Regions from separate parts of the Lysinibacillus sp. NPDC097195 genome, predicted to be linked through region 1. Evidence: predicted binding sites of a transcription regulator. Region 1 holds the regulator's gene; each other region holds the start of a gene.

The links. The regulator LexA, encoded in region 1, represses DNA repair genes until DNA is damaged. The targets are predictions, from matches to a motif close to CGAACATATGTTCG.
Region 2: a site for LexA is predicted at 5,788-5,801, ahead of ACIQXI_RS02030 (carbohydrate kinase). Genes of this name have one in related genera too.
Region 3: a site for LexA is predicted at 6,729-6,742, ahead of ruvA (Holliday junction branch migration protein RuvA). Genes of this name have one in related genera too.

Annotation. Positions count from the first base shown of each region.
Region 1 covers NZ_JBIWDP010000001.1:1,982,542-1,993,412, reverse strand. The annotation lists gene ACIQXI_RS10355 (type II secretion system F family protein) at 1-438, shown strand, start outside; gene ACIQXI_RS10350 (prepilin-type N-terminal cleavage/methylation domain-containing protein) at 516-995, shown strand; gene pilM (type IV pilus biogenesis protein PilM) at 1,103-2,077, shown strand; gene ACIQXI_RS10340 (PilN domain-containing protein) at 2,077-2,670, shown strand; gene ACIQXI_RS10335 (hypothetical protein) at 2,667-3,356, shown strand; gene ACIQXI_RS10330 (prepilin peptidase) at 3,412-4,164, shown strand; gene ACIQXI_RS10325 (gamma-glutamyl-gamma-aminobutyrate hydrolase family protein) at 4,177-4,899, shown strand; gene lexA (transcriptional repressor LexA) at 4,941-5,558, opposite strand; gene yneA (cell division suppressor protein YneA) at 5,724-6,038, shown strand; gene ACIQXI_RS10310 (YneB family resolvase-like protein) at 6,041-6,706, shown strand; gene ACIQXI_RS10305 (GNAT family N-acetyltransferase) at 6,703-7,239, opposite strand; gene ACIQXI_RS10300 (DUF896 domain-containing protein) at 7,412-7,645, shown strand; gene tkt (transketolase) at 7,866-9,860, shown strand; gene ACIQXI_RS10290 (hypothetical protein) at 10,264-10,647, shown strand; gene ACIQXI_RS10285 (hypothetical protein) at 10,722-10,871, opposite strand, start outside.
Region 2 covers NZ_JBIWDP010000001.1:401,426-412,296, reverse strand. The annotation lists gene ACIQXI_RS02050 (N-acetylmuramoyl-L-alanine amidase family protein) at 1-634, shown strand, start outside; gene dtd (D-aminoacyl-tRNA deacylase) at 831-1,271, opposite strand; gene ACIQXI_RS02040 (RelA/SpoT family protein) at 1,342-3,537, opposite strand; gene ACIQXI_RS02035 (pseudouridine-5'-phosphate glycosidase) at 3,745-4,659, opposite strand; gene ACIQXI_RS02030 (carbohydrate kinase) at 4,664-5,755, opposite strand; gene ACIQXI_RS02025 (MFS transporter) at 5,950-7,206, opposite strand; gene ACIQXI_RS02020 (MarR family winged helix-turn-helix transcriptional regulator) at 7,364-7,816, shown strand; gene ACIQXI_RS02015 (DUF3139 domain-containing protein) at 8,010-8,360, opposite strand; gene ACIQXI_RS02010 (hypothetical protein) at 8,387-8,845, opposite strand; gene ACIQXI_RS02005 (adenine phosphoribosyltransferase) at 9,365-9,877, opposite strand; gene recJ (single-stranded-DNA-specific exonuclease RecJ) at 9,892-10,871, opposite strand, start outside.
Region 3 covers NZ_JBIWDP010000001.1:378,493-389,363, reverse strand. The annotation lists gene ACIQXI_RS01945 (putative polysaccharide biosynthesis protein) at 37-1,554, shown strand; gene ACIQXI_RS01940 (DUF421 domain-containing protein) at 1,551-2,186, opposite strand; gene yajC (preprotein translocase subunit YajC) at 2,328-2,594, opposite strand; gene tgt (tRNA guanosine(34) transglycosylase Tgt) at 2,741-3,886, opposite strand; gene queA (tRNA preQ1(34) S-adenosylmethionine ribosyltransferase-isomerase QueA) at 3,978-5,024, opposite strand; gene ruvB (Holliday junction branch migration DNA helicase RuvB) at 5,043-6,047, opposite strand; gene ruvA (Holliday junction branch migration protein RuvA) at 6,066-6,686, opposite strand; gene ACIQXI_RS01910 (phosphotransferase) at 6,800-7,633, opposite strand; gene ACIQXI_RS01905 (LysM peptidoglycan-binding domain-containing protein) at 7,668-8,756, opposite strand; gene ACIQXI_RS01900 (transcription repressor NadR) at 8,900-9,430, shown strand; gene ACIQXI_RS01895 (thiol-disulfide oxidoreductase DCC family protein) at 9,648-10,040, opposite strand; gene pheA (prephenate dehydratase) at 10,063-10,871, opposite strand, start outside.

The sequences.
Region 1 (10,871 bases):
CCCGTGTTCGGACAACTTCTACAAAAGAATGTTATCGCTCGGATGACGAGAACATTAGCTTCATTATTTAGCAGTTCAGTGCCCATTTTACAGGCATTGACGATTGTTGAAAAAGTTGCGGGTAATCCCGTTATTGGCAAGGTTGTACATGAAGCACATGATAATTTAGAAAAAGGTGGTACTTTATCAGAGCCGCTTGAGAAAAGCTGGCTATTCCCGCCTTTAGTGACACAGATGACATCTATTGGTGAACGAACGGGCTCGCTTGATTATATGCTCGAAAAGATCGCTGATTTTTACGAGGATGAAGTAGACCGAGCTGTTGATACATTAAAATCTTTGGTCGAACCAGTTATGATCCTTGTACTTGCATTAGTAGTAGGCGTTATTGTAGCGGCTATCTTTATGCCAATGTTCCAGTTATATGAAAATATGTAGAATATTAAAATGTCTTTTCGCGAAGGAAGACCGTGTCCACTCACACTTCAAATAAAAGAAACTAGGAGGAACCAACCATGTTCAAAAAACTATTAAATAAGAAACTAGTAAAAAACGAAAAAGGTTTAACATTAATCGAGTTACTGGCGGTTATTGTGATCTTAGCAATCGTAGCTGCAATTGCCATTCCTTCAATTGGAAATATCATTAATAAATCAAAGGATCGAGCTATTTTAGCAGAGGCATCTAATATCCTAGCGGGTGCGAAAATTGCTTATGTTGATGGTGCATGTAGTGGTAATACAGGAGATACTGTAAGTTGTAGTGGTGATGTATTAAAACCATATGTAGATGGAATTGATGTTAGTGATGTTACAGTAACCTTTGCTAAAACAAATGAAGATTGGGAAATTACCTTTAAAAACTTAGAGAATATTCAATTAACGGAATATAGTGTTGGCAATCCTGCAAAAGAAAAAGCAATTAATGAAAAATTGAAAAAAGCCGGTGGAGGACCTAAAACCGATACGCCACCAGATGGTAATAAAGAAAATTAATTAGTCCTCCCAACCCATCCTAATGTTTCTATTCCTTAGGATGGGAACTGGATAACTAATAACTAATAACATCATGTATGCATCGTAGCAAAAGGAGGTCTTTTCACATGTTTAAAAGAAAGAGGAAATCGCATGTTTCAATCGAATTAAAAGATTATGTGTTGCGTGCGATTGTGGCGAAAGGACCAGAGCCTAATCAATGGCAGGGCTATGAGCTACCTTTAGCTCCAGGTATTGTAGAAAATGCAATGATTGAGGATGAAGTAGCGTTATTTAAAATTATTCAAGAACAAGTAGTGAAATGGAGTGGGAAAAAACAAGCAGTGCGTATGTTTGTACCAGATACAAATGTTTTGCTAAAGAGTTTTGAGCATGCAAACGACGTTGCACCACATGAACTGAGAGGCTATGCAGAGATGGAGCTTGGTCATTCTATCCATTTACCCTTCCAAGATCCTTTAATTGATGTATACGACCCTAAACCCGACGATGGCAAGGCAATGTTATTTGCGGCACCATCAGAAGAGATAAATAAAATGGTGGGTATGTTTTTAGATGTTTCGTTAGAACCACAAGCAGCAGATATTCGCGCGTTGTGCAATATTCGATTATTAGAGCATTTAACCATATTAACGGGTGAGCGTACTTATTTAATTGCGGATTGGTCTATTAATGAACTGTCTATCAGTATTTTCTCGCAAGGGCAGTTGGAATTTTTGCGCTATCAATCGATAGAAACAGATTTAAGCCAATGGCAAGTGAAAAAGGAAGATGAGTTTAGCTATCAGTTTAGTAATGAAGGTGAGCTTGATGATTATCGTCTAGTCGTCATGGATCAAGTACTGGAAATAGATCGTATGATGAATTTCTTTAAATTTTCTTTACATAAAGGGGAAAAAGCCGTTGATGAAATAATTGTCCTCGGCGATAATCCGCAATTAAAAGTAATCAGCAGTTTGTTAGATACTAATTTAGGGGTACCGCTAACAATCGTCCATGGAGAAATGGTAGAGCAGTATTTCCCAGGATTTAAACGGGAATTTGCTACTTTATTAGGGTTAGCTTTAAAGGAGGTTCACTAATGGTTCCAGATATTAACCTCTTGCCACAGCTTGAAAAAAGAACTGCTAGCCCAAAGTTATTTTATGGCGTGCTTATAGTCATAGTAGGTTTGATCCTCGCCTATTTTTTGTTGTTATATTTTACTGCTACGAGTGATATCAAAAGATTACAGTTAGAAGAACAAACGTTGACTACAGAGCGTGATCAATTACAACAAACGTTAAATGAACAACAGCTATCTAACAAGGGGAATTTGCAACAGTCCGTGCAATATGTTCAAAGTATTGCATACCCTGTCACACCATTGATTGATGAAACACGTCAGTTATTACCTGCTCATGCTTATTTACGTAGTTATGTATTTGGCCAAGATACAATCAATATTTTAGTAGATTTTGAATCAATGCCTGATATTGCAACATATGTAGAACGACTCTTGGTAAGTCATTATTTTAAAGATACGCAAATCAGTTCTATTGCCAATTTTGAAGTACAAGTTGGGGAGCAAAAAGAGCTAACACCTGAGCAAAAGTTTACAGAAGTACCACGTTATTCAGTTTCCATTACAGCGACCATTGATTTTATGTACTTAGCTGGAGGTCGACCTTCATGAATAAGCTTACTAGTCATAAAAATTCATCCATCCTATTGTTAATCGCATTCATTGCGGCGCTATTATTTGCACTTTATTATTATGTATTGCAACCAAAACATGATGAGGTAATAGCAAAAACAAATCATGTTGAGCAAGTGCAACAGCAAATGAGCGACATGAAAAAAGAACTTATTGCCTTAGAGGAAAGGCAAAGTGAGCTTACGATGGATAGTTTAATCATGCGTCAAAAGGTACCGGGAACAAGGGCTATAGAAAAAATAATTTTAGATGTGGTAGAAATCGAAGAAGTGACAGGCACTCGTGTCGAGTCACTGAATTTTAATAATTATGATACTGCTGTTGCCCAATCTGAAGTTAGTAATCCTAATGAGCTCGAAAAAGCAGAGGCAGAAGTCAATGGAGACAACATAGATACGGAAGAAACTATACCAGTTTCGAGCATTGTGAAGGACAGTTTACCTGATAATTTAAAGTTAGTGACCTTTAGCGTCAATGTTGTAGCCTTGAATTTTAAAACACTTGAGCAATTTTTGCAGGAAATAGAGCAATTAGAGCGTGTCATGAAGATCGATATGATCAATTTAACCATCCCAGGTGAACAAGATTTGTTGAACGCAGAGGCAGATGTAACCATCAAGGCTACCATCCAGGTCACAACCTTCTATTATGAAGGAGAACAATGAAGAAGGCGCGCATACTCCAATGTATGGGCGCTTGTTGGTTTAGGAGGCAATAAAAATGGATATGGCTTATACAATACTAATTTTCGTCTTTGGGCTTGTGTTTGGATCGTTTTATAATGTTGTCGGTTTACGTGTGCCGAAGAAGGAGTCGATTGTTTCACCTCCTTCGCACTGTACGACTTGTCAGAGGCAATTAACGGCAATAGATTTAGTGCCGGTGCTGTCTTATTTGTTTTTAGGTGGAAAATGTCGAGGTTGTGAGCAAAAAATTTCCTGGATTTATCCGCTAATGGAGCTATTAACAGGGGGATTATTCGCCTTTGCCTATTGGCAATTCGGCTTTAGCCAAGAGTTTGTCGTCGCACTATTATTCATTTCTTTATTAATAATCATCGTGGTTTCAGATTTTGCCTATATGCTAATTCCAGATAAAGTGCTGTTGTTCTTTTTTCCACTATTAGCATTAGGACGGGTGTTGTCGCCCTTAACCCCTTGGTGGGATAGTATCGTTGGTGCTGTCGTCGGCTTTAGCATATTATATGGTATCGCTGTCGTATCACGAGGTGGAATGGGTGGTGGCGATATTAAATTATTCTTTTTAATTGGTCTTGTGCTTGGCACGATTAATACGTTATTGACCCTTTTTATAGCAGCGGTAATAGGTATGATAGTTGGCATAATTGTGCTGAAAGTACGGCAACAAGGTCGGAAAACGCCGATTCCATTTGGACCATCGATTGCGTTAGCAGCGGTAGTAGTGTATTTCTATGGCGATGTCTTAATAGATTGGTATGTAGGATTTTGGTAAGGGGGTATAGGAATGAAACCGATTATTGGTATAACAGCGTTTGCAGAAGATGATTTATCGTCAAGATTAAATGTAGCCTACAGCAAAAGTATCATTGAAGCTGGTGGTATTCCGCTAATTATTCCATTAGGGATAGAGGAAGATGCAGCCCAAGTTTTATCGCTGACGGACGGCTTATTATTATCTGGTGGACATGATGTTCATCCATTTGAATTTGGGGCAGAGCCATTACCGAAATTAGGACAGATACATCCTGAACGAGATAGGGTAGAGCTTGCGTTAATACAGGCCGCTATTTCAAGGCATATGCCCATTTTTGGCATTTGTCGTGGAATGCAAATGCTCAATGTGGCATTCGGGGGAACTTTATACCAAGATATTGATAGCGAATACCATAGTAGTAGGCTGTTACAACATACGCAACAAGCGGCTCGTGGTGTTGCAAGTCATTATGTGCAATTAACAGCCGATACGTTGCTAAAAACGATTATGGAAGAAGAAAAAATTGCAGTGAATTCCTTTCATCATCAAGCGGTCAATGTGTTAGCTGAGAAATTCATGGTTGCGGCAAAATCGAGTGATGGCTTAATTGAGGGAATCGTTCACGAAGAGTTCCCATTTTGTCTAGCTGTTCAGTGGCATCCAGAGGAACAAGCAATTGTAGGGGATATTGCTGCACAGAAGCTTTTTAAGGCATTCGTTAATGCAAGCTTAAAATATAAAAGAGAAGCATGATAAGTGCTTCTCTTTGTTGTTTGTATAAGTATGAGAATGCATTAATGTACACGGCGATATAAGCCAACTACCTGTCCTAAAATTGAAACTTGGTCTACAATAATTGGTTCCATTGTAGCGTTTTCTGGTTGTAAGCGGAAATGATTTGTCTCCTTGAAGAAGCGTTTAACAGTTGCTTCATCTTCTTCCGTCATGGCAACGACAATATCTCCGTTATCAGCAGTTGCTTTTTGTTTGACGATAACGAGATCCCCATCTAAAATACCTGCCTCAATCATCGATTCACCCATTATTTCTAACATGAAAAGTTGATCTTCACTTGTGCCGTAAATATCAGGTAATGGGAAATATTCATCAATATTTTCAATCGCAGTAATCGGTGAACCAGCTGTTACTTTTCCTACAAGTGGTACATGGATAACACTTTGCTTTTGAATTGAATCTTCAGGTTCTAAAATTTCAATAGCTCGTGGTTTAGTAGGGTCACGTCGAATATAGCCCTTTTGTTCTAAACGAGCTAAATGGCCATGAACTGTTGAGCTTGATGCAAGTCCAACTGCTTCACCAATCTCACGTACAGATGGTGGATACCCTTTTGCGCGTACTTCTTCTTTAATAAACGCTAGTATGTCCTCTTGTCTTTTCGAAACTTTTTTCATGATTGCTCACCTCTTTTTTTTAGATCATTCTTCTTATTTGATAGTATAGCAGAATGCGAACACTTATGCAAACATAGGTTCGAAAAGTGTTTGACAAAAACATTTGTTCGTTTTATTATAAGAACATACATTCCGAACAAACATTCTGAAAAGGGGAAAAGATGAATGAATTGGTTTAAAAAAAATACACATATTTCAATTTTATTAGGCGCATTTTTACTATTTGCAGGTTATCTTATTATTACTGATCCCGGAGACATTACTTATACTGAAATTTATATCGAACATGGCGATAGCTTATGGTCGTTAGCCGAACAATACCGTGGTAAAATGGGTACGGATGACTGGATAAAGCTTGTGAAAGCCGAGAACGAATTACATAGCGTGAAAATAGTTGCAGGAAAATCACTTGTTATACCAGTAGTGGGGGACAATGAGTTACCCACCAATTCAATTGAAATTGCGAGAAGTGAAAAATAAAAATGATGACTAAACAACAAACGGCTGTAATTTATTGCCGTGTTAGTACCGACAAAGAGACACAAAGTTCTTCGTTGGAGCGACAACAAGAGGAATTGTTACGCTATGCGAAAGAACAAAACTATGATGTGAGATGTATTTTTCAAGATAAGCATAGCGGCTATGATGTAGAGCGTGAAGGATTGCTTGAAATGCTAGATTTTATTAAAGAAAATGGTATACACGCATTATTTGTGCAAGATGAAACACGTTTAGGACGTGGTAATGCACGTATGGCTGTACTACATTTATTGCAAAAAACAGAAACAGATGTTTTTTCAATGCGAGATGCTGGCCCTGTACAATTAAATGAAATGGATACAATGTTGCTTGAAATATTAGCCATTGTTGAAGAATATCAGCGTAAAATCCATAATGCGAAAATCCGTCGCGGTATGCGTCGTGCAGTAGAAAATGGATATCGTCCTGAACATAATTTGTCTAATCGTGGTAATCCGAATGGTCAGGAACGAAAAGAAGTGCCGATAGAAGAAATTGTTAAGCTGCGCAATCGTGGCTTTACCTTTGAAGAAATTGCGATGACTCTGAAGGGGCTTGGCTTTGAAGTAAGCAAAGCAACGGTCCATAGGCGCTATCAAGAACACCAAGAAAGATTAGCAGGCAATTAATTTGCACTGCTAATCTTTTTTTCTAGCCATTCTTCCTGCAAAATGGCGTAGTAGTATTCATCCCACCATTCGTCTCCATGCGGTATACACTTTTTAAAAAATCCTTCACGTCGCATGCCTATTTTCTCCATTACTCGATAGGAGGCAATATTTTCGGGTTGGCATGTGGCAATAATTCTATGAAGCTTCATTTTAGAGAAGCCGTAATCTAATAGGGCATGTGCTGCTTCTGATGCATAGCCTTTCTGAAAATACGCAGGATTTAGCACCCAGCCAATTTCATATGTATGGTCGCCAAAGTATTGGTGGAATACTAGATGACCAATGACTTTGGGTTGATCATGTAAAACAATTGCGAAATGTTTGGCTTGCTCTCCGCTATTATCTGTAATAAATTTTTGTACTTGTTGCGCTGTATAAACACCTTCTGGCATATAGTGCATCACCGTTTGATTGGACATATAGCTATATACAGCCTGCCAATCTTGGGCCACAAATTTGCGAATCAAAAGTCGTTGTGTTGTAATATTCACCTTATTTCCTCCTAATACTTTCTGTTATTATTAGTTATACAGCACTAACATCTGGAAGTCATGTAAATTATGGCTAAGAAGTGTTTTTAAGGGTTGGTATAACTGCATTTTAAGGGAAAGCATGCTATACTTTGCATACTGAAGTAATAAAGGTATTGAAAGGTGTGTCACAATGTTATCAAAAGAAAAAATTAAGCGAATCAATGAACTAGCAGCCAAAGCAAAAGCAGGCAATTTAACGGAAGAAGAGGCGAAAGAGCGTACTTCTCTTCGCAAAGAATATTTAGATACGTTTAGAGCCACAATGCGCGATACGATTGAAAATGTGAAAGTTGTCGATGAAGAAGGCAATGACGTTACACCTGAAAAGGTAAAACAAGCGAAAAAAAATAAATTTCTAAATTAATATGTCACATTTCATCCAGTGCTCAAATGTGTAGCAATACAATTGTTATAGCTGGATAACATTCTTCATTCAGTACTTTTATTTTAAAAAGCAAGTTACAGAATGATGATAAAGTATGTCATAAATCTCAAATAGTATAACAAAAGCATTGTTTTCTAGGACAATGTTGACTAAACTGTAGTAGAACAATATATAGGACGAGAAAGGATGTCACAACATAATGACTCAACATGCGGATCAACTAGCGATTAATGCTATCCGAACATTGTCAATCGATGCAATTGAAAAAGCAAATTCAGGTCACCCAGGCTTACCAATGGGGGCAGCGCCAATGGCTTATACGCTTTGGACAAAACAACTTCGCCACAATCCGGCTAATCCAAAGTGGTTTAACCGCGATCGTTTCGTACTTTCAGCAGGTCATGGCTCTATGCTTTTATATAGCCTACTTCACCTTGGTGGTTACGGCCTACCAATGGAAGAAATCCAAAACTTCCGTCAATGGGATTCATTAACTCCAGGTCATCCAGAATACGGTCATACTGTTGGGGTAGAGGCAACTACAGGTCCACTTGGTCAAGGGATTGCCATGACAGTTGGTATGGCAATGGCAGAGCGTCATTTAGCTGCTACTTACAACAAACCAGGACATGATATTGTCGATCACTATACATTTGCGCTTTGCGGCGACGGCGACTTAATGGAAGGCGTTGCAGCTGAAGCCATTTCATTAGCTGGTCACTTAAAACTTGAAAAATTAATCGTATTATACGATTCAAACGATATTTCTTTAGATGGTGATTTAGAAAAATCATTCTCTGAAAACGTGCAAAAACGTTTTGAGTCATATGGCTGGAACTATTTAAAAGTTGCTGACGGTACAGATGTAGAAGCTGTGAACCAAGCAATCGAAGAAGCTAAAAAATCTACTGGCAAACCAACACTGATTGAAGTGAAAACAGTTATTGGATTCGGTTCTCCAAACAAATCAGGTAAAGCAGATTCTCACGGTGCGCCACTAGGTACTGACGAGGTTGTATTAACAAAAGCAGCATATGAATGGGCACATGAGCCATTCCAAATTCCTGCTGAAGTATATGATACATTCAATGCAGCAGCTGAAGTACAAGGTGCACAGTCTGAAGCAGCTTGGAATGCAAAATTTGAAGCTTACAAAGCGGAGTTCCCTGAATTAGCAGCTCAATTCGAAGATGCAATGAATGGTAAGCTGCCAGAAGATTTCGCAGCAGAATTACCAGTATATGAAGCAGGTAAATCTGTAGCAACACGTTCATCTTCAGGTGATGCAATCAACGCAATTGCGAAGAAAACTCCATCATTCTTCGGTGGTTCAGCTGACCTTGCAGGCTCAAATAAAACGACGATGAAGGGTGCAGGCGACTTCTCAGCGGATGACTATGCTGGTCGCAATATTTGGTTCGGTGTGCGTGAATTTGCAATGGGCGCAGCGATGAACGGTATGGCTCTTCATGGCGGTGTTAATGTCTTTGGCGGAACATTCTTCGTATTCTCTGATTACGTTCGTCCTGCAATCCGTCTTTCTGCTTTAATGGGTCTTCCTGTGACATATGTCTTCACACATGACTCTATTGCGGTAGGGGAAGATGGTCCAACACATGAACCAATCGAACACTTATCTTCATTACGTGCAATGCCTAATCTTTCTGTTGTTCGTCCAGCAGATGCAAATGAATCAGCAGTTGCATGGGAGCTTGCTGTTTCGTCTGAAAAAACACCAACTGTGTTAGTATTATCTCGTCAAAACTTACCAGTGCTTGACGCGTCAATCGAAACAGTGCGTGAAGGTGTAGCAAAAGGCGCTTATACGGTATCACCTGCTTCTAAAGAAGTGGCAGATGCTATTTTAATTGCAACTGGTTCTGAAGTATCACTTGCAATCGAAGCTCAAAAAGCATTAAAAGCTGAAGATATCGATGTAGCAGTCGTATCAATGCCATCAATGGATCGCTTTGAAAAACAAGATGCAGCATATAAAGAATCAGTTCTTCCAAAAGCTGTCACAAAACGTTTAGCAATTGAGATGGGTGCATCATTCGGTTGGCACAAATACACTGGCTTTGAAGGTGACGTTCTGGCAATCGACAAGTTCGGCGCTTCAGCACCAGGCGAAATCGTTATGGAAAAATACGGTTTCACTGTAGAAAATGTTGTAGCGAAAGTTAAAGCGCTATAAGATTAGCTTTCGTAAAAAAACCGCAATGCTCTAAGGGAGCACTACGGTCAGACTGTAGACAACCTCGAAAAATTTCGATTTTGTCTACAGTCTTTTTTCATTTTAAATAAATGTAGATGTCTCCTACCGTTGATTTCCGCTACGTCCGGGCGCTTTCCGCGGCCACACACGTAAGCCGCAACCCCCGCTTACGCCCGGTCCGTTGCGTCTTTCGCTGTGTGCGTTCTGAGCAGGAGTTGCCCGTCCTCAGTTTCAATCAACTTTATATGCATAACTAACAATCCACTATAAATAAAATATGATGGATAAATGGTGACGAAGAATCAAAATTAATGAACGTGAACAATTAGAAATGCTGACACATCACCAATAGATTCTAAATCGGATTTAACAGTGTCAAAAGATGAAAATCCTTTTTACATTTTCTACATCTTTTCAGTATGATAATATTATTAAAAGATGTTATACCAAAAAAATAACTTTACAAGATTTAAATAATACAAATTCTTTTGATGCGATTTTGATTACTAAAAATTATTTACAAGAAGCTTCCGATAACCAATATACTCAATTCTACTTAAATTCTTCTATACCTATTGTATTTGTTCAGTCTGATAAAGCTATTTCAGCTTTTATAATACCTAACCACACTTACGAGAATACATTTGAAAATCACGCTAAAGATTATTTTATCGGTTATTATATTAAAAAAGATGTAAAAAACAGTGATAAAAGTGAAAGCACTATAAAATTATTACAAAATAAAGTAACGTTACTCTTTAAATAAACAAAAAGTACACCACGTAAATAGTGGTGTACTTTTTGGTTGATCCTAAAAATGTATCGGAATAGCATCTATTATTATTTCGATAAAAAATTTTCTTTTAAATAACTTACAAATACCGGGTTTGTCAATTCGCTTTTTCTAGTACAAATAAATAAACTTTGCTTAATCTCTACATTTTTTATAAAGATAGGGGCCAATTTCTTCGTTTCTATGCTGTTTGTTAC
Region 2 (10,871 bases), 1.6 Mb from region 1:
CGCATTCGTGGCAAACTGGGTAGTCTCGACATCACAAAATAGCGCAACGGCGGTTAGCACGCCACAGTCTGAACCTCGAAAAAAAGGCACTTTAAACGGACTAACGATTGTAGTGGATGCTGGTCATGGTGGCAATGACCACGGTACAACTGGACAGCGAGGCACGGATGAGAAGGATATTACATTAAAAACAGCATCGCTTCTTGCTTCCAAATTAAGTGCGGCAGGTGCCAATGTTGTGATGACACGGGAATCAGATGAATATGTTGCACTGCGCAAACGAGTGTCGATAGCACACCAACATGAGGCTGATGCTTTTATTAGTATTCACTATGATGCTACTGATAATAGCTCTGTTTCTGGTTTTACCTCCTATTATTTAAATTACAACCAAAAAGGGCTAGCCGAAGCAATTCATAATGGGCTAGCTAGCAAAATCAGCTTAAAGGATAGAGGTACACAGGAAGGAAACTATTTAGTACTTCGTGAAAACCGACAAAAAGCAGTACTGCTCGAGTTAGGTTTTCTTAGTAACGCGAATGAAGAGCGAATTATTACAACGGCAAAATTCCGAGAACAAGCGACACTTGGAATTTACCAAGGTATTTTAGATTACTTTAATGCAAATGAATAACATAGAGGCTAGGACAAATTAAAAAAAGTGTTAGATTGATTGCCGTCAATCTAACACTTTTTGCTTTGCCGTAAATGGCTACCGTTTCTTGGTTCCTCCAATGGCATCACCGCAAGCTATATGCATTTTGCAGTAGTTCCCGCTATCCTCAAGCAACATGTCCTTATTGAATAACCAGGTATGGTAGAATGTCACGTTATTTTGACTCAAGCAAAATGGTCACTGGCCCATCATTTGTCAATGCTACGTCCATCATTGCACCAAAAATACCTGTCTCTACTTGTAATCCATAAGCACGTAAAGCCTCGTTAAAAGCTTCCCACAACGGTTTAGCGATTTCCGGCCTTGCAGCACTCGTAAAACTTGGACGATTGCCCTTTTTAACATCACCATACAATGTAAATTGGGATACAGATAGAATCGCACCACCATGCTCTAAAATGGAATGATTCATTTTCCCTTCTTGATCTTCCCATAAGCGTAGATGCGCGATTTTTTTTGCTAAATAAGCAACATCCTCTGCTGTATCGTCATGTGTAATGCCCACTAGAAGCACATAGCCGTGGTCAATTGCACCAGTAACTTCTCCTTGTACTGTGACAGATGCTGCCTTACTACGCTGTAAAACTACTTTCATACTGTAAAACCCCTCACTCTAGCAAATCTGTTCCACACGGCATTTTAACTGTAATGAAACAATGCGCCAATTAGTTAATAACACGTTGTACGGAATAGATATCCGGTGTTTGTTTAATGCGCTCAACAACCTTGTGCAAATGAGAAATATTTGATATCGAAATCGTTAAATGTATGGTTGCAATTTTATCGCGGTCTGCACGGCCACTCACCGCTAAAATATTTGTTTTCGTTTCGCTAACGATTTGCATCACTTCATTTAATATACCTGGTCTATCAAATGCAGAAACTTCGATATCAACAGGATACTCTTTTTTCTCTGGTGTCAGCCCATGCTCCCATTCAACCTCAATGATACGCTCCTGCTCATCCTCAATTAGGATATTTGGACAGTCTGCGCGGTGTACAGAAACGCCTCGCCCTTTCGTAATAAAGCCGACAATGTCATCTCCAGGTACAGGTGTACAGCAACGAGATAATCGAATAAGCATATTATCAATGCCTTTAACAATAACGCCTGATTCTGTACGTTTTTGTGGCAGCGAGTTTTTCATTTTTTGTTCAATTTTTTCAAGCGCTTCTTCTTGTTCACGCTCTTTTCGACGTTTTTCGGCTAAGCGATTGACCACTTGTTGTGCCGTTATACCATTCATACCAACCGCAGCATATAAGTCTTCTTCATTTGTATAATTAAATTTATCGCAAACACGTTTTAAGTTTTCCGCTGACATCGTTTCTTTCATATCGAAATCTTGTGAGCGAATTTCTTTTTCAATCATCTCTTTCCCTTTGATGATATTTTCCTCACGAAGATGACGCTTGAAAAATTGCTTAATTTTATTTTTTGCTTGTGAAGATTGCGCAATTTTTAACCAGTCGCGACTCGGACCAAATGACTGCTTCGATGTTAAAATCTCAATGATGTCACCTGTTTTTAATGGTGTATCTAGCGGTACCATCTTACCATTGATTTTGGCTCCAATTGTACGATTGCCGACTTCTGAGTGCACACGGTATGCGAAATCGATAGGTACAGAACCAGCAGGCAATTCAATAACATCTCCTTCAGGTGTAAAAACGTACACCATATCAGAAAATAAATCGAATTTTAACGATTCCATAAACTCTTCTGCGTTGGAAGACTCGTTTTGGAATTCTAAAATTTCTCTAAACCACGTTAATTTTTGATCGACATTTTGCTTTTCAATATCAATCTTTTTCCCTTCTTTATAAGCCCAGTGAGCTGCAATCCCGTACTCTGCAATTTTATGCATTTCTTTCGTACGAATTTGCACTTCTAATGGGTCACCGTAAGGACCAATAACGGTCGTATGCAACGATTGATATAAGTTTTGCTTTGGCATCGCAATATAATCTTTAAAGCGACCAGGCATCGGCTTCCACAATGTATGGACAATTCCTAACACTGCATAGCAATCTTTTATGCTATCAACAAGAACGCGAATGGCTAATAAATCATAAATTTCATTAAATTGTTTTTTTTGCAGCACCATTTTTCGATAAATGCTGTAAATATGCTTTGGACGCCCATACACATCCGCATCAATTTCAACTTCAGAAAGCTGGGATTTCATTTCCCCCATAACATTGTCTAAATAAGCTTCACGTTCATCACGTTTCTTTTTCATCAGGCTGACAATACGGTAATATTGCTGTGGATTTAAATATCGAAGTGCAGTATCCTCCAGCTCCCATTTTACTGTCGAAATCCCTAGACGGTGTGCAAGTGGTGCAAAAATTTCAAGTGTTTCTTTTGAAATACGGCGTTGTTTCTCAGCAGGTAAATGCTTTAACGTTCGCATATTATGCAGACGGTCTGCAAGCTTAATCAAGATAACGCGAATATCTTGTGCCATCGCGACAAACATTTTGCGGTGATTTTCCGCCTGCTGTGCTTCTTTCGATAAATATTTGATTTTCCCAAGCTTCGTCACACCGTCAACGAGCATTGCTACTTCCTCACCAAATTCACGCACTAAATCATCACGTGTAAATTCCGTATCTTCCACAACATCGTGTAAAAAACCGGCTGCCACGGTTGCCGGATCCATTTGTAATTCAGCTAAAATACCGGCAACTTGCACTGGGTGAATGATATACGGTTCACCAGAGCTACGGAATTGCTCAATATGCGCATCTCTCGCCAATTCATATGCTTTTTTCACGAATGCGACATTTTCCTCATTCATGTAGGATTTGACTAACTCAAAAACGTCCTCAGGAGTCAAAATTTGCTCTTTCGCCATAACATGTCCACCTTGCTCGTCAAATTTTTCAGATTAGATATAAACTTTATTGTATAAAAAATAGAGGGCGATTGTAAAGGGACTGTGTCATTTAGTTTAGATAATATCGTGAACAGTTTGTGTTAATGAGAAAAAAATACATTTTAATGAACAAAAAGACCCTTTGCAAAGCCAATTAGCTTTGCAAAGGGTCTTGTTATTTACTAGTTAGTTTGCTTTGTTGTAAGCAACCGCAATTTTCGCGCCAACTACTGCATTGTTTTTCACTAATGCAATGTTCGCTTCAAGGCTCTTACCTTCTGTTAATTCTTTTACTTTGCCAAGTAAGAATGGTGTTACGTTTTTACCTTGAATACCATTTTCTTCAGCTTCTACTAAAGCTTTTTCAATGATATTTGTGATAAATGCGTGCTCAAGCGCATCCGCTTCTGGGATTGGGTTAGCAATAACAGCGCCACCTTGTAAGCCTAGATCCCATTTAGCACGTAACATTGCTGCTACTTCTTCTGGTGTATCAAGTTTGAAGTTTACATCAAATCCACTTTGACGAGTGTAGAATGCAGGAAGTTCTGCAGTGCCGTAGCCAACTACTGGTACACCTTTCGTTTCAAGATATTCTAGTGTTAAACCGATATCTAAAATAGATTTCGCACCTGCACAAATAACAGCTACATTTGTTTGGGCTAATTCTTCTAAGTCTGCTGAAATATCCATTGTTGTTTCAGCACCACGGTGTACACCACCGATACCGCCTGTTACGAAAATTTCAATGCCTGCTAGCTCTGCACAAATCATTGTTGCAGCAACAGTTGTTGCACCTAATTTTTTTGTAGCTAATAAATAGCCTAGGTCACGGCGAGAAGTTTTCGCAACGCCTTGTGCATTACCAAACATTTCAAGTTCTTCATCAGATAAACCGATTTTAATTTTACCGTCAATTAATGCGATCGTTGCAGGTACTGCACCGTTATCACGGATAATTTGCTCTACTTCACGTGCTGTTTGCACATTTTGTGGGTACGGCATACCGTGTGAGATAATTGTTGATTCTAATGCAACAATTGGTAGACCTTTCGCTTGTCCTGCTTTTACTTCTTCTGATAATACGATGAATTCTTTCATGATGTTATTCCTCCATTTCACTTTTCAACAATTCTTCTGACAATTCAGGTCTTACTGTGTACGGCGACGCCAATGTATTTTTAGCATTTGTTAAGCCTGCATCAATACACATGTCAAAGGATTGACCCCTTAACCAACCGTGAATAACAGCACTTACAAATGCATCACCTGCACCCGTTACATCTTCAATTCTGTCGATTGCTTTCGCGCCAAAATGACGTGGTGCAATCTCTGTCGAAGCAGCATAAACACCTTTGCTACCTGCAGTAATAATGACATGCTCGGCACCTAATTGAAGAAGCTTGTGAATCGCTTTTTCATAGCCTGCCTCATCCACAATTGTATGACCTACAATTGTCTCAGCTTCGTCAGTATTACAAATAAACCAAGTCACGCCCTGCAATGTATCCGGTAATCGATTCATTTTTGGTGACGATACCGGTACAATGACAAATGGAATTGCCCGCGCAATCGCTACTTGTTGGATGTAAGCTACCGTTTCTTTCGGACAATTTAAATCCATAATAAAGCAGCCTGCATTCATTAGCATGGCCTCGTTTTTCTTCAATAAACTCGGCACTAATAAATCATAAACATCCATGTTCGCAACAGCTAAGGCAAGCTCACCTTGCTCGTCCATAATCGCAGTATAAGAACCCGTTGTGGCTTCTGGTAACTGCTCGACATAACGCAAATTCATAAACGACTCTGATGCTTCTTGGATTACTTGCCAATCTGCATCCTTACCAGCTGTCGTGAGTAACGTTACCTCATGATTAAGTCGACCTAAATTTTCCGCAATATTGCGACCAACCCCACCTACACTGAATGAGGAGCTAGCAGGATTGGAAGTACCAAATTGCACGGCCCCTTTTACATGAAATTTACGATCGAGATTAGCTCCGCCGATACAAATAATTTCATTTTCCTCAGGTAAAATATAAGCACGGCCAACAATTTTCCCTTGCTTCGTTAAGCTCGACACTAAGTTTGCAAGTACTGGACGGGACAGATTCATCTTATCTGCCATCTCTTGCTGAGACATAAACGGATTTTTGCGAATTAAAGCCAGTACCGCTTGTTCTCTTTCATTCATAGCATCACCTTTTATTATATTTGTTTGTATTATAAACTTTTGTTTGAATAAAGTCAAACTTTTCTTATTCTTGCCTTTCTAAAAGGCTTTGACAGCAAAAAAATAGCACGCTAGATAACTACCTAGCATACTATTTGTACTTTTCATGTTGTTTATACGATTATGTTTAATCGGTAGAATTTATACCTCAGACTTTAGTGAGCTAATTTAGTCAGCTTTTGTTTTTTCACAATAATAACAAATAGACTTGCTAATAAACAAAAAACACCTGCTAAGAAAAATGCCCATGTGTACGAATTGAAAAATTTATAGATTAAACCCCCTCCGTAAGCTGCTACTGCAGCGCCAGCTTGATGGGAGGCGAAAATCCATCCATAAATGATGCCACTTTTTTGTGCACCAAAAATTTGTCTAGAAATACCGATTGTTGGCGGTACAGTAGCAATCCAATCTAAACCATAAAATGCCGTGAACAGTATAAGCAATGTTATTGAGCCTTGCGCTAGGGCAAACGGAAGGAAAACTAATGAGGCTCCTCTTAAAAGATAATACCAAAACAGTAACCAACGATTATCGAAACGATCAGATAGCCAGCCTGATAATGTTGTGCCAACTAAGTTAAACACGCCCATGAATGAAAGAAAGGAAGCGGCTGTTACTAAAGGAATGCCAAAACTAATACAATAAGATACAAAATGGGTTCCGATTAAACCACTTGTAGATAAACCGCAAATAAAAAAACTGCCAGCCAACAGCCAAAATTCTTTTACTTTCACCGCTTCAAATAAACCATTAAAGGCAATAATGATTGGATTTTTCTTATTTGCTACTAGACTTTCTGCTCTTTCTTCCTCTAGCCCATATGGTAGAAGACCGACATCCGTCGGTTTATTTTTCATAAACAGTAAAATCATCATAAACATGATGGAACTTAACACGATAATTAATACTATTGCCCATCGCCATGAGGATTTTTCAATAATCATAGCTAATATCGGCAGAAGCACTAATTGTCCCGTTGCAGTACTTGCTGTTAATATGCCTAGCGCAAGTCCTCTTCGTTTCTCGAACCAATTATTTGCTACAAAAGGACTTAATACAGTTAGAAATAGACTGGCTCCAAGACCAATAATAAAGCCCCAAATAATCATTAATTGCCACGCTTGCTGCATCAATAACGTAAGCGCAATGCCCACTATTAAGACTGCCATAGCCGCTAGCATCATTTTTTTTAAGCCAATAACTTCGAGTAGTGCTGCCATAAATGGACCAGAAATACCATATAAGAAAAGACTAATAGCAAAAGCCATAGCTATAACCGAGCGATCCCAGCCAAATTCCTGTTCAAATGGAGCGAGAAAAACACCGGAAGAAGATAAGGTGATGCCCGCTACAATAATCGAGAAAAAAGTGATAACTAAAATAATCCAACTGTAATGAATACGTTTCATAAGCCACCTGCATTTCGATAAAAATAGTAATTTTTTCAATATTTAAACTATATGTATATACATATAGTTTAATGAATTAGTATTTTGGTTGTCAAGAAAAAAATTCCATTTAGTGGTACAATAATTATTAACGATAAAGTGAAAAGGAGATCTAGTTATGGAGAGAAATTACATAGACATTGACTATACTCAAATTTGCGTATGTGCAAATCTTAGAAAAAAAACTAGGGTCGTTACGCAACTGTATGATAAAGTACTTGAACCTACTAATTTAAAAGTTACGCAATACTCGATGCTAGCAAATATCGCCCAACATAAAGCAGTTACAGTAAGTCAATTAGGTGAAATTCTATTACTTGATCAGACTACCATCACTCGTAATGTCAATCTTTTGAAAAAAAATGGCTATGTAGAAGTGAAGCGTAATCCACAAGATGGGCGAACAAAAACGATCTCTTTAACGACTACAGGCCTCCAAAAATTAACGGAAGCAGCTCCTATTTGGATGGATATTCAGGAGAAAATCATCCATGATATTGGACTCGAAAAATATAAAGACTTTTATGAAACGCTAAAAAAAATTCAACATGTCGTAAAATCCTACGAATAATTATCAGAATTGTTTGAGTGCCTGGCACTTGGATGATATTTCTGAGGTAAATGCACAAAAAACCCTACAATTCGTCGTTAAATCACAAAGAGCCCGTGGTATTTCTACTAGAAATACCACGGGCTCTTGTTAATAATGTTACTTAGTGCTATTTAGTCGTATACAAAACTTTAAAACCTTTATGTACCCTGAATTAGGAACGATTGTTTTTATAAGGGTCATAATTTTTCAAATCTTCTATTGGGACTTTTATTCCGCGAATATCATAATACTCAAACTGTCCTTTAATATCATGTGCAAAATAAAGATATACTATATTAGGCTCATTTTGAAAAGTTACTTTTACATAATAATTAGGTATCCCGGTAGTCCATTTACTTTCAATCATAAAAATATCAGATTCATCGTAACCTTTTTCCTCAATTAGATAATCCATTACTTTATTAAGTGAAATATGCTTTTTTACTTGAATGTACACAAAAGGTGTTAAACATAATAGAAGTACAATAGACAGGATAATTAAAAATTTTTTAATAATTACCACTCTCCCTAATATAGTGAAAGCTTGTTTTATTTAGTAGTGAACGAACCTACATTAGTAAAAATACTAGCATTTTTAATGTGACCAGGTGTTACGAAGGCTGTACTAGAACCTGTTAGACCTAAATTAGTAATATCTCCAGAATTGCTATAGAAAAATGCTTGCCAAATAAACTTAGAACAGTAATTAGGAGAAAGTGTGTTCAATGGCTGTAAATTAATAATATCATAAACTTTAGCATAAGAATAAGCATACGCTGCCCAATCCGCAGCCCCTTGTCCTCCAGAACGAGGTCGGTAAATATAAATTGTTTCATTTGCTCCATGTCGACTACTATAGGTTTCGACTGTATCTCTCTTCCCAGCCACTTCATCTACAGGATTAACATGATATATTCTATAGTCAGGACCGACAATACCTACATGTCCAACAATTTTTGTAGACGTCACTAATGATTTTGTAGAATATAAAACATCCCCTATTTTCATTAATGTTTTTGTGCCAGGATAGTAGTTTTCATTTTCTACAGCATTAGGGGAAATCCAATTATTCGGAATTTCTATCTGATCAGCATAAATAATCTCGGTATTCTGCTGCCTCTAGTTTTCGAACTAAATGGTCTTGTGGCACCAATTGGTCAATTGTCAGCATTTCTAATTATTCACGTTCATTGATTTGATTCTTCGTCATCATTTTCCATCATCTCAAATAGATTAATTTATTTTATAGTAGACGGTTAGCATTACATATAAAGTTGATTGGAGCGGAGGGCGGGCGACTCCTGCGGGAACGCACAGTACGTAAGACGCAACAGACCGCGCGTTAGCGAGGGTTGCGGCTTACGATGTGCCCGCGGAAAGCGACCGCCCATAGCGGAAAGCAACGGCAGTAGTCAACACTTTTATATTATTTTTTTTTAAAAAAAGGACTGTAGGCAAACTCGAAAATCTTCGAGTTTGTCTACAGTCTGAAGCTGTCCCAATTATAGCGACAGCTTTTTTTTAGTATTAGTATTGAATTAACGTTTTCACGTTTAAATCGCCTAATTTTGCACGACCATTTAGTTCGTTTAGTTCGATTAAGAAGGCACAGCCTACAACTTCTCCACCTAATTCCTCAATTAAGCGTACAGTTGCTTCTACTGTCCCACCAGTTGCTAATAAATCATCACAAATAAGCACCTTTTGACCTGGTTTGATGGCATCTTTGTGCATTGTTAATGTATCTTTACCATACTCTAAACCGTAATCTGCACTAATTACTTCACGTGGCAATTTTCCAGGTTTACGAACTGGCGCAAAGCCAATTTCCAGCGCATAGGCAACCGGGCAACCGATAATAAAGCCACGAGCTTCAGGACCTACGATAATTTCTGCCCCTACTTCCTTGGCGTATTCTACGATTTGATCCGTTGCATATTTGTAAGCTGGACCGTTATCCATAATTGTTGTAATATCTTTGAAACTAATGCCTTCTTTTGGCCAGTTCTCAACCGTTGTCACGTATTGCTTTAAATCCATAGTACTTACTCCTCCTACGAAATGGTATTCGCATATAAATTTAATCGTTCATCAAACCATTGTTTTAACTCTATATAAGGTGCATAGACAAGTTTTTGTTCCAATTCAATCTGTTCTGAACGTTGTTTGTAAGACGGTGCCTCCGTTAATGCCGTTTTCGGTACATTGACGTTGACAGTCGTCAGTCCACTCTCCATTTTAACAAAATTAAGTTCAAAAAACACCTGTGTCATAAATTTTAATGCTTCTAATGGCCAACCCGTATGCTTAGCCAAATCTGACAAATGCATGTCCAATGGAAATGCAGGACGTTGCTTTAGAAATTTATAGTACCACGCAAATTGTTCACGACTAGGCATGCCATTGAAATACTGTGAATCCGGCATATAAAAATGAGCATAAATACGCGTAGGTGCAGTTTTTTGTAAAACATTTTCTAATAATTGAACATGCTGCGGTAAATCCAGCAACACAATATAATCGGTTTGCTCCACATTGGCTAACATCTCATCAATCAATATAATGGGCACACCAAGCAATGATTGATAGTAGCTAATCGTCTCTGGACGGAACGCAAAAAAGTTTGCTTCCTCTTTTGGCACTGTATGTAGCCAACGTGATGTTTGACGAATGCCACGAATATCAAATAATTGCCATTCTGTCGTTTGGACATCCTCAATCATAAATTGTGGCTTTTTTCGCCCTTGCCACTCATTAATTTGAAGATCACCTGTAAACGATACTTTTACACCATATGTCAGCTCATTGTACAGATGCCCTTTATTAAAGCCTACACTATCCAATTTCTCCAAACCGTCTGTTAATTCCATCTTAATATGATTTTCAGCGGCGCCAATTTTACGCATAGTGGCAATTTCCACATCTTCAAGCACGTACACTGGTTTCGGGAAATCTGTACCGAATGGGCCAAGTGTTGCAATCTCTTCAATAGCATCCACGGAAATTTCATCTATTTTAAGTGGGATATCAATTG
Region 3 (10,871 bases), 1.6 Mb from region 1:
AAATGAATTTTTGCGGCTTGAGAAGGGACGGATGGCATGAGTTCTTTTGTTCGAGGTACACTATTTTTAATGTTTGTTATTTTTTTATCTAAACTTTTTGGCTTCTTTTATAGAATGCAGTTTATGCGTATTGCGGGTGAAGAAGCAGTCGGCATTTATATGACCGCCTATCCTGCATTTATTTTCTTCATCTCACTCATTCAACTTGGACTACCTATCGCTGTTGCTAAAATTGTAGCAGAATTACTAGCAAAAAATAAGCGAGAAAGCATTTTTGGCGTTATGCGTACAGCAATCATTTGGTCATTTATTGGTATGATTGTTTTTATGCCACTCCTTGCACTGACAATACCTTATATTTCTACTACGCTGTTACATAATGAACAAACAACTATTACACTGTGGATTGCACTCTTTGCTGTGCCTGTTTCAGTTGGTTCAGGATTACTACGCGCTTATTTACAAGGCGTTGCGAAAATCACACCAACTGCTTGGGCACAAATGCTTGAACAAGTTGTTCGTATTGGATTTATTACCTTTATGTTACCGCTAGTTGCTGCTTATAATAATGCCGCTATTACTGCAGCATCTGCCATGGGAATTACGCTGTTAGCCGAAGTCGTTGCTTTCTTGTATTTATGGCTCCATTACACGGTTTCTAAGAAAAAATTATTACCTAAAAAGAGCAAAGTGGAATCCTACCCTGCTTCACCTATGCTTCGGGTTGCGGTGCCTTCAGCAGGAAGCAAGCTCTTTGGCTCTTTCACTTGGTTTTTAGAGCCTATCATTTTTTTAAAGGCATTGACGATGGCAGGATTGACTGCATCGGCTGCTACCATTTTATATGGCGTTATTTCCGGTGTTTTAGTGCCCCTACTACTATTTCCTGCTTTTGTCTCTACCGCATTGTCCATTGTCCTGATCCCTGCAGTTAGTGATGCCGTCGCACGCCAACATAACGCACTATTACAAGAGCGAATTTCTGTTTCGTTACGCCTATCTTCCTTGGTCGGTTGCTTCGCTGCCACGTACTTTTTCGTGCACGGGGACGACTTAGCAATGAAATTATTTCATTTAGAAGAAAATAGAGGCTATGTGAAAATTTTAGCTCCCATTTTTTATTTTTATTATATTCAAAGTCCACTTCATTCAATTTTACAAGCCGTTGGTGAAGCTCGTGCTGCCATGATGAATTCGATTTATGGTGGTCTTGGAAAATTGTTCGTTATGTTTGTACTGGCCTCCCAACCTGGCATTCAGGAAAAAGGCGCAGTAGTGGCAATTGGCTTTGGCGTTTTATTAACATCGTTCTTGCATATCGCGACCGTGAGACAACGCAAAAATTTACGTGCGGGCTTCCGCATGTTTGTTGTTCCTTATAGTTGTTTTATTGCAGTTTGTATTGCTCAATATTTCTTTATGCAAATAATGCCACTACCATTGCTTTTAAGTAGCTGTGTTACTTTATTTTTACTATTTACGCTATTATTAATGACTAACCAATTACGTTTTACAGACTTCCACTATCTTCGTAAATTAGCGAAGAAGGTTTAATGTTCCTTCAATTGGATATGAAGTCGACTGTCCTCCCATATACAAAAGAACACAGTATTACTATCATGGATATTGTTTTTAGCTAACTCAGCCATTAACCAATCCACATCTTTATGGATTAGTAATAAATGTCGATCTTGTATATCACCATCAATAATAAGTGGATAGACAAATGCCTTTTCATCTTTTTTATACACTGAAAGATTGCCTGAAGGCTCTAAATAGGCATACGCTATTTCAGTCACAGAAGAGATCCCATTTTCTCGTAGTTGCTGACATAGATCATCTAAATTATAGCGATGCTTGCGCATTTCACTTTCTTGGATGATCCCGTCTTTTACGAGCAGAGCTGGATCTCCGTCAACTAAATCACGTATTTTTTTATTTTTTAATGATAGATAAGCACTTAATATTTGGATAAAGAGCAAAATAATAATTGGTAAAATGGCATTAAATAATGGATTTTCGTAATCATCAAGTGCAAAAGCTGCAACTTCTGCAATTAAGACGAACACGACTAAATCAATTACGGATAGTTCACCCACTTCACGCTTACCCATTAAACGAAAGACGATTAGTATAAACACATATAAAAAGCATGTTCTAAATATAATTGTCAAATATTCTTCCATACAGACACCCCCACCTTATCAAGGTGACCGTATCGGCAGCTTTTTATACAAAAAGCCATGTCAAAAATGTATTCTTTTCGACATAGCTTTGAAAATTGCAAAGGCGTTGTCCAAAATTATTTGGGACAACGCCTTATAAGATTATGCTTGGTCCTTTACGACACGTCCAATTGCTTGGCGGTCAAATTTAACGCGCACATTATCAGCGATCACTAACGTGACACCAGTGTCCTCGATTGAGTCAATAACACCATGCAAGCCACCGATTGTAATAACTTTATCTCCGCGCTGTAAGCTACTTTGCATATTTTGTGTTTCTTGCTGTCTCTTTTTAGCAGGACGGATTAAAATGAACCACATTGCCACGAACATTAAAATGATCGGTGCAAAACCTAATATCGATTCCATATTCAATTACTAGCCCCCTTTCCAAATCTCACTTTTTTAGTATAGACTATTTCACCCTAAAAAAGCGATGGACAAGCCCAAAAATTTTCTATATTATCAATAGTTTTTCTATAACAGGTAAATATTCGCTAAACCACATTCCATTTTTAGAAGTTTTTTGCATCCGGTCCGTTAAAACCGTATTTTTCAAAAAACGCTTCACGAAAATCACCAAGGCGATCTTCACGAATAGCCTGACGCACTTGCTTCATAAGATTCAGTAAAAAATGTAAGTTGTGATAAGAAGTTAAACGAATACCAAATGTCTCTTCTGTACGTATTAAATGACGTACATAAGCACGAGAATAGTTTTTACACGTATAGCAATCACAGTTTGGATCAATAGGACCGAAATCACGTGCATATTTAGCATTTTTCACGACTAAACGGCCTTCTGATGTCATTAATGTCCCATTACGAGCAATTCGCGTTGGTAATACGCAGTCAAACATATCAATGCCGCGAATTGCACCATCGATAAGCGAATCTGGTGAACCAACACCCATTAAATAACGAGGCTTATTTTCTGGCATTAATGGTGTTGTAAATTCTAGCACTCGATTCATGACATCTTTCGGCTCACCAACTGATAAACCACCGATTGCATATCCTGGGAAATCAAGCTCTACTAAAGCTTCCGCTGAACGGCGGCGTAATTCTTCGTATTCTCCACCTTGAATAATGCCAAATAAACCTTGATCTTCTGGACGTGCGTGCGCTTCTTTGCAACGTTTTGCCCAGCGAGTTGTTCGGTCAACAGATTTTAACATATAGTCATAGGTTGCAGGATAAGGTGGGCATTCATCAAACGCCATCATAATATCTGATCCTAAATCATTTTGAATTTCCATCGCTTTTTCTGGGCTTAAAAACAGCTTATCCCCGTTTAAATGATTGCGGAAATGGACGCCTTCCTCTTCAATCTTACGGAATTGGCTTAGCGAGAATACTTGGAAGCCACCTGAATCCGTTAAAATTGGACGATCCCAGTTCATAAATTTATGCAAGCCGCCTGCTTCTTTCACAATATCATTACCTGGACGCAGCCATAAATGATACGTATTTGATAAAATAATGCCCGCATTCATTTCTTTTAATTCCTCTGGGGACATTGTTTTAACAGTTGCTTGCGTGCCCACAGGCATAAATGCTGGCGTTTCAAATGAGCCGTGTGGAGTATGCACGATGCCAAGTCGTGCCCCTGTTTGCTTACATGTATGAAGTAATTCATAACGAATTGCTGGTTGTGTCATAAAATAATAAATCCTCTCTTATCTAAAGTAAAAACAGTACTTCGATGTTATTCTTGATTATTCTTTTGAACAAATCATTTTTTACAAAAGTTTATTTTTGTTGTGAACGTGGACGTATAAACATAGCGTCGCCAAAACTAAAGAAGCGATATTTTTCTTCCACAGCTTGATTGTAGGCGCTTAAAATCGTATCCTTCGTCGCAAGTGTACTAACGAGCATCACTAATGTCGATTTTGGTAAATGGAAGTTTGTAATTAAACCATCCACAATTGTAAATTGATAGCCTGGATAAATGAAAATTGATGTCCACCCTTGCTCTGCACGCACTTCCCCATATTTAGAGCCAATAGTTTCAAGCGTACGAGTAGATGTTGTACCGACAGCGATAACATGTCCTCCATTTGCTTTCACACGGTTAATGGTAGCTGCCGCTTCTTCTGTCACACTGTAAAATTCAGCATGCATTTCATGATTTTCGATAGAGTCTACGCTCACTGGACGGAATGTCCCAAGACCAACATGCAATGTGATAAAAACAATTTCAACGCCTTTAGCACGCACTTGTTCTAATAATTCTTGCGTAAAATGAAGCCCTGCTGTTGGTGCTGCAGCCGAGCCACGCTCTTTCGCATAGACTGTTTGATAACGCTCACTATCATCTAATTTTTCTCGAATATAGGGTGGCAATGGCATTTCGCCAAGTTGCTCTAATATTTCATAAAAAATACCATCGTATTGAAACTCAAACATACGACCGCCGTGATCTAGCTCAGCTGTACAAGTAGCAGTTAATAAACCGTCACCAAATGTCACAACAGTTCCCACTTTCACGCGTTTCGCCGGCTTGACAAGTGTTTCCCATTCATCAGTGCCTGCAGTTTGCTTTAAAAGCAACACTTCAATATGTGCACCTGTTTCTTCTTTCACACCCATTAAACGTGCCGGTAATACTCTTGTATCATTCAATACAAGACAGTCACCTGCTTGTAGTTCATCTACTATATGAGCGAAGTGATGATGCTCAACTTTTTCTGAGCCCGGTGTCACGACCATTAAACGACTTGCCGTACGATCGACAAGTGGGGTTTGTGCAATAAGCTCCTCTGGTAATTCAAAATCAAAATCTTCTACACGCATGAAAAAAACTTCCTTCTTTTATGTTTGTTGTGGATAGTCATATCCAAAATGTTCGTAAGCAAGATGCGTTGCAACACGCCCACGCGGAGTACGTTGAATAAAGCCTATTTGCATTAAATAAGGCTCGTACACATCTTCTATCGTTACACGTTCTTCACCGATGGAGGCAGCAAGCGTATCTAAACCTACTGGGCCACCACGGAAGCGCTCAATCATATTGGTCACAAGCTTATGGTCAATATGGTCAAGCCCTCTAGGATCGACTTGTAAAAGCTCTAGCGCTTGCTTGGCAAGGTCCTCCGTTATCATACCATCTCCAAGCACTTGTGCATAATCTCGCACTCGTTTTAGTAAACGGTTTGCGATTCGGGGTGTACCACGTGAGCGCCTTGCCATTTCACTTGCTGCTACTTGTTCAATATCCACATCAAATAAATGGGCACTTCTGACAACAATTTCAGCAAGTGATGGATTATCGTAATACTCTAATCGTAGCAGTACACCAAACCGGTCTCGCAATGGAGCAGACAATGCGCCCGCTCTTGTCGTTGCCCCAACGAGGGTAAACGGTGGCAAATCAAGACGGACAGAACGGGCTTCAGGGCCTTTTCCAACAACTATGTCTAAACAAAAATCCTCCATTGCTGGGTACAGCACCTCTTCAATTGCACGTGGGAGACGATGAATTTCATCAATAAATAACACATCTCCCGGTTCCAGCGAGCTTAAAATTGCCGCTAAATCTCCTGGACGTTCAATGGCAGGACCACTCGTCATACGAACATTAACATTCATTTCATTTGCAATTACCACGGCTAATGTCGTCTTTCCCAATCCAGGAGGACCATATAATAGTACATGATCTAAACTTTCCTGACGAAGCTTCGCCGCTTCAATGAAAATTTGTAAATTCTCTTTTACCTTCTGTTGCCCAATATACTGTGTTAATTTTTGAGGTCTTAGAGATAATTCAAATTGTTCATCGTATTTGCCCGCTTCACTTGCTATCATGCGTTCTGACATGTACCTGCCCCCCTTTTGTTATTTTAACTTTAATAGCAGCTGCAATGCTTGCTTCATGTAGGCATCTGTTGTTTCAAGTTTGTCATTGTCTTCAAGTTGCGGTCGGATTTTTGCAAGCTCTTTTTCTGAATAACCAAGTGCCATTAATGCTAAAATGGCTTCTTCTAGTTCATGCTTATGCGGATTGACACCAAATAACGGTAACTCATCTTCTGCACTAGGTAACTCAATTGTCTCTAGTAAAGAGCCAAGTTTACCTTTTAAATCTAGAATCATTTGACGAGCAGTCTTTTTGCCGACACCTGGGAATTTCACTAAAAATGCTTCGTCTTCACGTTCGATGGCGCTAATTACTTGTTGTGGATTGCCAGTTGCTAAAATCGCTAGCGCACCTTTAGGTCCAATACCCGACACTAAAATTAATTTGCGGAATAGTTCTCGTTGATCCAAATTTGGAAAGCCATACAATACTTGAGCATCTTCACGAACATGCAATTGAACGTAAATTTGTTGTTCTGCTGCTGACGTTCGAAAGGCAAATGGATTCGGTGTATTCAGTTGCCACCCAATGCCATGTTGCTCAAGTACGATATACTCAGGCGTTATACGTACTATTTGTCCTTTTAAATAATCATACATGGTAAATCCCTCACATTCATCGTCTTCGATTATAGCATATAGCGAACGAATGCTCGACTATATTCAATGGCGAAAATGCCGTTCACATACAAAAATGACCGCCTCGGAGACGGTCATTTCTTCATCACTCTATCAATATCGTACCACAGTTTTGGCCAGTATGTTAAGGCTCGCTTCGTAAACGGTATTAAATAATCTAAAAAAACTAGCTGTTGTTCCAACGGCAAGTCTATAGCAAATAACCATTCTCGCAACAGCTCATTCGGAAATTTTAAGCGATGGTACTTTCTCTTATCTAACCGTTGAAGCTCTGGTAATTCTTTTAAAAGACTATCAAAATCATAATCTACTGCCGGCAACACTCGATGCAACCATAATATATATTCATCATCTGCTTCTCCTAGGTGTGCTAAATCAAAATCAATTAAGCGCAATTCACCATCTGTACACCATAAGAAATTATGATGAACAACATCGCCATGCAACAGTGTTATATCTTTTTCCGGCACATCTTCTAGTTCCATTAACTGCAAAGCCTTTTCACTAAAGTGAATAATTTGCTCCACTTCTTCTTTTGTTAAAAATGCACGAAATTCACTCCGTCTGCTTTTAAAGCGCATGTGTCGCATCTGCCATTTTAAAAGCTGTGAGAAGGTATGCAGACCTGGTACTCGTTGCCACGCAATTTTTTGATTTGTATCATGTAAGGAATTTAATAGCTTAAGCGATTGTTCTCTATCTTTTTTATGGGCAAAATTCGCACTGTGACTTCCCTCTTGCCACATTTGAACGATTAGTTGCTCATCATCACTTTTAACTAAAGGCAGGACGAGTGAGGGCTCTAGTCGTCCAAGTTGGCGATGAATTGCCCTCACCTTATTCGCTATTTCTAGCTGTTTTGCTCGTTTTACAAAATAATGCTTGGATTGATATTTATACTTCCAAATATTAGGTTTTACTTCCTCGACAATATACGCTTTTTTACCATCGATAAGGCGTCATCCCGCCTGGGAAATAGTGCGGTGACATCCATGGTCCTCCTGAAGGACATGGCGGCGGGCAGTGACAAGGGTCAAATTGCCAATTAGGCATTGGCATCATGACAGGTTGTGATCCACATCCACAAGGTTGCCCCATACCATGTTGTGCACCACATCCGCAAGTTTGACCCATGCCATGTTGTGCGCCGCATCCGCAAGATTGGCCCATGCCATGTTGTGCGCCACATCCGCAAGTTTGACCCATCGGCATCATTGGCATCATTGGCATCTGATCGTATTGTGGTTGCATTTGTGGCTCATTAAAGAATGGTGATGAGCTCGATTCTAAGAAATTCGCACCTTCAACTTGTTGTGGCATCGGATGTTGTGGCATTGCACATGGCATAGGTTGTTGTGGCATTGCATAAGCCTCAACTTGCGGTTGCATAGGCATATGCCACCACATTTGCTGATGCATTGGATGATGCATTGGCTGATGACAGCTAGAGCAATGTGGCACCATTGGCATTTGTGGTACATAGTGAACCGGTGGTGGTGCTGGTGCTGGCGGCGGTGGCGGCGGTGCTGGCTGAGCTACTGGTGGCGCTGGCGGCGGTGGTGCTGGTTGCGGCATCTGCGGCATCTGCGGCATTACTAATTGTTGATTCCAGCTCAATTCTACTGGCTGTGGCATCCACATCGGTTGCTGTGGTTGCGGCATTGGCATCGGCATCGGGATTGGTATAGGAATCATCTGTGGCTCAGGCATTGGCATTGGTGCTGGTGGTTGAATAACAATAGGTGGTGGTGCAGGCATCGGCTTTTGCACCTCTTTTTTGATACTTTCCTTGCTTGGTCTTGGCTGTGTAGGCATCTCTTTATGCATTTGCGATTCCTTATGTGTTTCTTTATGTGGCTCTCTATGTGTCTCTTTGTTTATTTTTTCAGGCAAAATAATTTCCATGCCGGGAACAATATAATCAGGGTTGGCAAGATGAGCATTGAGTCGCTTTAAGTCCTCAAACGAAATACCGTACTCCTTCGCAATCTTCCACAATGTATCTCCCTTTTGAACAATATGAATACGCAATTTTTTCCTCCCTTCCTCTCTACGTATCATATGTTCAATGTTTCATTTGGATACAAAAAATTCGCGCATGGTGGAAATGCTTCATGGTACACTAATGCTTAAGGAATAACGTTTCCTTTATTACTAAGCAGAGGTGATCTTTTATGAAAAAAATGTTAGGCGAGGAACGCCGACTGCAACTTTTAGAAATGCTAAAAAAAAGTAACACACCTATCACTGGGACAGACTTTGCTAAATTTGCTAATGTTTCTAGACAAGTCATTGTCAATGATATGACATTATTAAAAGCTAGAAATGAACCCATTATTGCAACTAGCCAAGGTTATATTTATATGCATCAAGAGCAACTTGTTCATACTGTTGAACGAACAATCCCATGTTTTCACTCACCTGAAGACGCCAAAGATGAATTGCTAACAATTGTGGACTGCGGTGGTACGGTGAAAAATGTCATTGTTGAGCATCCCATCTACGGTGAAATTACCGCTTCTTTCATGGTCTCCAATCGGCATGAAGTTGAACAATTTGTACAGCGTGTAAACGACACACAGGCTAGCTACTTATCTGCACTTACAGGCGGCACTCATCTTCATGTTATTTCAGCACCTTCTGTTGAAACTTTAGACTTAATTGAACAAACCTTGCAAAAAAAAGGCTATCTCGTGACTGATTAACAATTCACAGCTACGTACAGAATTGACAACGAATTCAGAATTGTTTGGGTGCCTGTCACTCAACATCAGAAGCCGCAACTGTCGCATTCGCGTCTCCAGTTGCGGCTTTTATTTTGTACATTTCCAAAAGTTCACGTACATTTTCACTTTAAATGAGATGCACCAATTAAACTGACATTAAATTCAGAATTGTTTGCGTGCCTGTCACTCTAAAAAGTCACTCCAGAAATCGCTCTCGTTGTGACGGTGTTGGTAATTGACAGACTTGCTTTTGGCCAAATAGGCGATAACGATTTTTAGCAAAAAGCTTATATGCGGCATTGCGTATAAAATTTGGTATAACAATCAGTCCGTAGCACACTGGCCATAAGCCATCTAAACGGCGACTAATTTTCAGTGCCGCTGTTGACTCAACATAAAATTTTCCTTGCTCAATGTAAACAACACTATCTATATTTACAGGTATTTTGTATTGTGCTAGTAACGCCTGCCCAACGTCACTCTGAAGCGAAGCAAATTTGAAAAATGCAGCTCGGTCGCGCTTCATTATAAATTGCACACTGCTATTACAAAAATGACAAACGCCATCAAATAATATAATGCCACCCACACAATTCACCTCTTCTAGCTTTTTATTCCTCGTCTGATGTTAAATACGTAAAGTATGTACCAAGGGATTTTACTTTGCAGCCAAGAGCCGCTAGCTCCTCCATTGCCCCTCGCATCATTGGTTCTTTTTCATCTGCTAAAACATCAATCATAAAGAAATAATCGCCAAGACCTGTTTTTAATGGCCGTGATTCAATTTTACTTAAATTTAATTGGCGCCATGCAAATACGGATAAAACTTGGTGTAAAGCCCCTGATCGGTCTGTCGGCAATGTAATCATAAAAGTTGTTTTTGCTTGCCCTTCTGATAACTCCTGTGGCAGCCGTTTGTTTTGCTTGGATAACACAAAGAAGCGAGTATGGTTAAAATGAAAATCATGGATATTGTCTTGCACGATATCTAGTCCGTATTTCGCTGCTGCTGCTGCATTCCCTACGGCTGCAATACAGTCATCTGGATTTTCCGAAACAAATTTTGCTGCCGCCGCTGTTGATGTAGTTTGATGTAACGGTACATCACTGAAACGGTAAAATAAATATTTATGGCACTGTGCCAACGCATGTGGATGTGAATAGACCCCTTTAATTGCTTGCCAATTGTCCTTTTGCGCTTTATTGACCATTAAATGTTGTTGAATTTTTAGTTGTAGCTCACCAGTCACATAAAGTGTTGCCTCATGGAATAGATAATCGAGCGTCAATGGGACTGAGCCCTCCAGTGCATTTTCTAAAGGTACTACTGCTAAATCTACCTTGCCCTCTGCTACTGCCTCAATGCATTCAGGTATCGTTGCACATGGGACAAGCCAATCAGTTGGGAAGATAGATTTTG